Regions from separate parts of the Caloranaerobacter longqiensis genome, predicted to be linked through region 2. Evidence: riboswitches for the same ligand, from Rfam matches in the RefSeq annotation. Region 2 holds a riboswitch; the other holds the start of a gene.
The links. Region 2 has a riboswitch for S-adenosylmethionine ahead of metK (methionine adenosyltransferase). Riboswitches for the same ligand answer to the same signal wherever they lie in the genome.

Region 1 (3,422 bases), on a different contig from region 2:
CTCTAAGTAACATCTCACTTTGCATTGTTCGCGATAATATACTAAAAGCTTTATTCTTAGCTCTTTTAAGATTTTCATCAAATATTAAGAGTTCTAACTTTTCTTTATCTATTTGAACTCCTTCTTCAATTCTAAATTTATAAATGACTTCTTTATGGACTCCAATAAAAAATTCATGATCAATATATATATTAACTTTTTCTTTATTATCTTTTTGTTCGACTATTTTAGTAACAACACCCATAATCATTCCTTCTTTCTAAACCCCTATAAATTTAAGCAAAACATAAATTAAGTAAAAATATAAGCCCTTTAATACCAATTCTTCTTCACTACCACCACTTTTTATGGTAAAAGGAGATGAAATTTTAATACTACATGGGTAAAACAGTTCTATACCGCCTTTAGTAAAAAAATCAGCAATCAAATGGCTAATATAACCTATAATAAAACCTTTATATACTCCAAATAAATTATATCTTATTGCTAAAATTTTAACAACCATTGAAAATAATAAAAGACCTAATAAGCTATGAGTAAATCCTCTGTGATGGGATAATCCTGTAAAAGCTAAAGTTATAGATAAAATTTTTAAGAGCCTGCTATTTAAATTTATGCCAAAATAGATACATCCAAAACTCAAAGTCATGTAGAATATAATTTTAAATATTCTATTTTTCTTAAAAAGTAGTTTCTGATTTAATTTGCTTTTTGGATGGTCTATATCTGGTAATAAAGACCCCAAAACTGTTGAACAAATAAAAATAATACCATTTTCCAAAGAATAGTCTGAAATAGCAGTAATTCCTGCTGCAACTCCTAGCATAACATGTGTCTTACCCTTCATCTTTTGTACCTCCGACTGATTCTATTAAGTTATGTAGAACACTAGTTCCAGTATAGCATAGATAACAACTTAATTAAATAGCTGAAACAAAGCTATTTAAACAACTTTGTTTCATAGCGCTATTTTAATAAAACTGTTTACTCATAAAAAAGTATTGACAAACTCTATAAAATGATTTAGAATTTTAAACTATAGTGACAAAAATGAATAACACGCTCTTATCTAGAGAGGTGGAGGGACTGGCCCTATGAAACCCGGCAACCTGTGTTTTAAACACAAGGTGCCAATTCCTGCGGTATAAGATATACCGAGAGATGAGAGAGAGAAATAAGTTTTTTATGCCTCTTTCATCTGAAAGAGGCTTTTTTAATATCCTCCCTCTTCACAGAAGGGGTATTATTATAATCATTATGATTTAGCACACTAACTTGTTAAAGGAGTGAAGTAATTGATTGTAATTCAAAATCTCAACAAAATATATGAAAATAAAAATGAAAAAGTACATGCTTTAAAAAATATCAATTTAGAAATCAAAAAAGGTGAAATATTTGGAATCATAGGTCTAAGTGGAGCTGGAAAGTCTACTCTTATTCGCTGTATAAATCTCCTTGAGAAACCCACAAGTGGAAATATTTTTATTAATAAAAAAGATATAACACTTTTAAATAAACATGAACTCAGAGAAATAAGAAAAAGTATTGGAATGATTTTTCAACATTTTAATCTCCTTAATTCAAGGACAGTTTTTGAAAATGTAGCTTTTCCTCTTGAAATTTCAGGCTACAGCAAGAAACAGATTAAAGAAAGAGTAGAAAATCTGCTATCTTTAGTAGAACTCTCAGATAAAAAAAATGCCTATCCTTCCCAATTAAGCGGAGGACAAAAACAAAGAGTTGCCATAGCTCGTGCTCTTGCTAATCAACCAGATATTTTACTGTGTGATGAAGCAACTTCTGCACTTGACCCTAAGACTACGAAATCTATTTTGAAACTTCTTAAAGAAATTCAAAGTAAATTTGGTTTGACAATTGTTCTCATTACACATCAAATGGAGGTAATTCGTGATATTTGCGATAGAGTTGCAATTATTGAAAATGGAGAAATAATCGAATTAGATACAGTTGAAACAGTATTTACAAATCCTAAAACAAAGATTGCTAAAGCTTTTATTTCACACATTCAACATAATAAAGAAGAAATTTGTTTTCCTAAGGTTTCTGGTTCCAAGGTTATTCGATTAAAATTTTTAGGAGAAATTGTAAAAAAGCCTATTATATCTCAATTAATTAGACATTTTTCAATAGATATAAACATTTTATCAGGTAATATAAATGAATTACAAACAACAAATACAGGAACTCTGCTTATACAACTCCATGGAAAAAATGAAGAAATAGAAAATGCAATTAAATGGCTTAAAAAAGAGAAAATAGGATTGGAGGTAGTATGGAATGGATAATTTGATAGAATTACTTTTGCCTTCTCTATGGGAAACAATATACATGGTAGCAGCTTCAACAATATTTGCTCTAATCCTTGGTTTTCCTCTAGGTATTTTACTGGTAGTTACAGAAAAAAACGGTATTTGGGAAAAACCTATACTTAACTCAATACTGGGAACTGTGATAAATGTAAGTCGTTCTTTTCCTTTTATTATATTAATGATTCTAGTTTTCCCTCTATCACGTCTCCTTGTAGGAACTTCTATCGGAACTACAGCAAGCATTGTACCCTTAGCAATTGCGGCTGCTCCTTTTGTAGCAAGGATAATCGAGAGTTCCTTAAAGGAAGTAGATAGTGGAATTATAGAAACAGCTTTAGCAATGGGAGCTACAATCCCACAGATTATTTTTAAAGTACTCATTCCCGAGGCTTTACCTTCATTAGTGCTTGGTATCACTTTAACAATTATAAATTTAATTGGCTATTCAGCTATGGCTGGTGCCATTGGAGGAGGTGGTTTAGGAGATTTAGCGATACGTTATGGACTTTACCGTTTTGAAACCGATGTAATGATTGCTTCTGTAATAATAATTATTCTACTTGTACAGGGAGTACAAGCAATAGGCAATAAAATTGCATTGAGTATTAATAAAAAAAGATAAGGAGGAATAAATATGAAAAAATCTTTAATTCTATTACTAATTGTTTCTATATTAGGTGGTGTTATTCTTAGTGGTTGTCAATCTTCAAAAGAAGATAAAAACGTACTAAAAGTCGGGGCTACTCCAGTACCTCATGCACAAATACTTAAAGTAGTAAAAAATAAACTTAAAGAACAAGGTATAGATTTACAAATTATTGAATTTACAGACTATGTAAAACCAAACTTAGCCTTAGCAGAAAAAGAAATTGACGCAAACTTCTTTCAACATGTACCATATATGAATAGCTTTGCTAAAAAGAACAATATAGATATTGTATCTATAGGAGCAGTACATGTTGAGCCACTTGGACTATATTCAGAAAAAGTAAAATCAGTAGAAGAATTAAAAGAGGGTGCAGTTATTGCTATCCCAAACGATCCTACAAACTGCGGCAGAGCTCTTATACTTCTTGAAAAAAATGGGCTTAT
Region 2 (3,422 bases):
TAGAGTAAATATTTCATCTAGCTCTTCAATAGTAAAATCATTTGGTTCAATTAAGTGTCTTCCTTTAAGCATTTTATCTCCTCCTTTTTAGCCTCACAGGACTATATTAAAGGCAAAATAAAAACCTTCCCCATCGAGACGAGGAAGGCTATAAGCACATTTATAATCAGATAGACATGACTAGCTAAGTCATGCTATATATACACAAACTCCAATATTTCATACCTTCCTAGCCTCTCTGGACTAGGTTAAAGATATTTTGTCTTTTAGATATTTTACTATGAACAATGATATATGTCAAGAATATTTTAATATATTATTCACCTAAACCTTCTTTTCTTAAAATTAAAGCCTTATCTGTTTTCTCCCATGGAAGGTCTATATCTGTTCTTCCAAAATGTCCGTATGCAGCTACCTGTCTGTAAATTGGTCTTCTTAAGTCTAAATCTCTTATGATAGCTGCAGGTCTTAAGTCAAAGTGTTTCTTAACTAATTCTTCAATTTTGCTCTCTTCTATCTTTCCTGTTCCAAATGTATCTACAAATATTGAAACTGGATGAGCAACTCCTATAGCGTATGCAAGTTGAACTTCACATTTATCTGCTAATCCAGCAGCAACTATATTTTTCGCAACATATCTTGCAGCATATGCAGCTGATCTGTCAACTTTAGTAGGATCTTTTCCTGAAAATGCTCCACCACCATGACGAGCATATCCACCATAAGTATCAACAATAATCTTTCTTCCTGTTAAACCAGCATCCCCTTGAGGTCCACCTATTACAAATCTGCCAGTTGGGTTGATGTAATATTTAGTTTCACTATCTAAGTATTCACTTGGTATAACTTTTGTTATTACATGCTCTATCAAATCTCTCTCGATAGTCTTTAAATCTACATCTGGACTATGTTGAGTAGATATAACTATTGTATCTATTCTTACAGGTTTATCGTCATGATATTCAACTGTAACTTGAGTTTTACCATCTGGTCTTAAGTAGTCTAAAGTACCATTCTTTCTAACTTCTGCTAATCTTCTTGCTAATTTGTGTGCTAATGATATTGGAAGTGGCATAAGTTCTGGTGTTTCATTACAAGCAAAACCAAACATTATACCTTGGTCTCCAGCACCAATTAAGTCAAGTTCATCTTTTGCTTCTTCTCTGTGTTCTAATGCTTCATTTACTCCCATAGCAATATCAGGAGATTGTTCATCAATAGAAGTTAAAACTGCACAAGTATCGCAGTCAAAACCGTATTTAGCTCTAGTGTAACCAATATCTTCTATAGTTTTTCTTACGATTTTTGGTATGTCTACATAGCATTTAGTTGTAATCTCTCCTGATACTAAAACTAATCCAGTAGTAACTGACGTTTCACATGCTACCCTAGCTTCTGGGTCGCATTCTAATATAGCGTCAAGTACTGCATCTGAAATTTGGTCGCAGATTTTATCAGGATGTCCTTCAGTAACTGATTCTGAAGTAAATAACCATTTTCTCATCTTCATACCTCCCATGCTAAATGAATTTTAAATTTTAAATTTTAAATTCTAAATTTTAAATATTAAATTCAACATATAAGTATAAACAGAATTCACATGGTTATTATTAGCAATTATTGATTTTTTATGTTGATTTATTAACTAACAATTGCAATAGTTATTAGGCTTCTGACTAATTTTAAATTTTCCTTTACTATTCCCTTTTTTTCTAAAAAAAATCCCCTTCCAAAAGGAAGAGGTAATTTTCTGAGATAACCTCATCTTTCAGAATCTACATTCTGTGGGACTTAGCACCGTGTAACTTTAGTTACCGGTTGCCGGGTTTCACAGGGCCCATTCCCTCCACCACTCTTGATAAGGTATCAAGATTTTTATTAAATTGTTCTCGAAATATAATATCACAGCTTATAAACCAAGTCAACAGTTTTTTTATTCAAAACTTGATTTTATCTACATCAACCCAACAACTTGATTGCTTAAAATAAAAACTATTAATCCAGCTGTAAATACACCTACCACGATTGCTGGAAAAGAATATTTGAAATCTATATTAAATAAAGTCGCTGCTAAACATCCAGTCCAAGCACCAGTAGACGGTAATGGTATTGCTACTAAAAGAAATAACCCTAGAGCACTATATTTTTCAACTTTTTTACTTCTTTTTAAAGTTCTTTGCTTAATCCATTCTACAATTTTGCCGAACATCTTTGTCTTTCCAAAATAATCAAATAAAGGTTTTAACAACTTAAGTAAAAAAGGTACAGGTATTAAATTGCCTATAATACTTAATATTGTACTATATAAAGGTGTAAATCCCATTGCTATTCCAAGTGGTATAGCTCCTCTTAATTCAAAAATAGGTGAAGCAGCAACAAGCATTACAATAAGTTCATCTTTTAAAACTTTTAAAGTTTGCATTAACATACAAATCACTCCATTCTATGTCCGTTATTCTTTTTTAGCATATCAACTATAAACTAATTCTACATCTTATCTAATACCTAGCACCTAATCAAGACGTCCTGTCTTGTAAGATGCTGGCTTAATCTCCTGTTTGGTCTGCAATTTGAACTATATAAGTTATATTATATAATATAAAAAATAAAAGAAAAATATTTTTCTGCAACTCTATATTAGTTATTTGTTTTTAGTAATGATAAGAAATTTGAAGTAATAACAAGAATTAATTAGAATTTACGATATAATTTCAATTAATCGGTTGTTAACAGTATTGCAAGTTAACTCAATATGCTTTAAAATAACATTCGTGATAAGTCAACGGGGTGTGGCGCAGTTTGGTAGCGCACGTGGTTTGGGACCATGGGGCCGGGGGTTCGAGTCCCTCCACCCCGACCAGAAAAAAACAGCTGAGAATATTCTCAGCTGTTTTTTATTTTTTGTAATCCTTTTGTAATCTAAACTTCAACTAAATAGTATATAATAAATATTGCAAACAAATGTATTTAATACAAACATTATACACAAGAAAAAGGAAGGCTGATCACATGAGAAGAATAGTAGGAGCAATAAGAAAAGCAGTAGAAGAATTTAACCTTATAGAAGATGGCGATAGAATTGCCGTTGGAGTTTCAGGTGGAAAAGACAGTTTAACTCTATTATATGGATTAAAAATATTCCAGAGATTTAGCCCAGTAAAATATGAATTAGAAGCAATCACTTTAACTTTAGGTTTTGAAGGTTTTGATTTATCCGAAGTAAAAAAATTCGTAGAAGAAATTAACGTTCCATATACTATAAAAGAAACTCAAATAGGTAAAATTATTTTCGATATTAGAAAAGAAAAAAATCCTTGTTCGCTTTGCGCAAGAATGAGAAGAGGAGCTCTGCACGATCTTATGAAAGAAAAAGGTTTAAATAAACTTGCTCTAGGACATCATGCAGACGATGCCATCGAAAC

Region 1: another riboswitch for S-adenosylmethionine. It lies ahead of AB4Y15_RS07200 (methionine ABC transporter ATP-binding protein); the one in region 2 lies ahead of metK (methionine adenosyltransferase).

The regions. Positions count from the first base shown of each region.
Region 1 is NZ_JBFWFX010000006.1:98,292-101,713, forward strand. Features, by position in the region: gene AB4Y15_RS07190 (regulatory protein RecX) at 1-244, opposite strand, end outside; gene AB4Y15_RS07195 (metal-dependent hydrolase) at 260-847, opposite strand; SAM riboswitch class I at 1,063-1,168, shown strand; gene AB4Y15_RS07200 (methionine ABC transporter ATP-binding protein) at 1,296-2,306, shown strand; gene AB4Y15_RS07205 (methionine ABC transporter permease) at 2,299-2,952, shown strand; gene AB4Y15_RS07210 (MetQ/NlpA family ABC transporter substrate-binding protein) at 2,965-3,422, shown strand, end outside.
Region 2 is NZ_JBFWFX010000001.1:311,232-314,653, reverse strand. Features, by position in the region: gene pyrB (aspartate carbamoyltransferase) at 1-72, opposite strand, end outside; gene metK (methionine adenosyltransferase) at 317-1,504, opposite strand; SAM riboswitch class I at 1,759-1,865, opposite strand; gene AB4Y15_RS01575 (COG2426 family protein) at 1,955-2,428, opposite strand; tRNA gene AB4Y15_RS01570 (tRNA-Pro) at 2,784-2,860, shown strand; gene AB4Y15_RS01565 (tRNA 2-thiocytidine biosynthesis TtcA family protein) at 3,010-3,422, shown strand, end outside.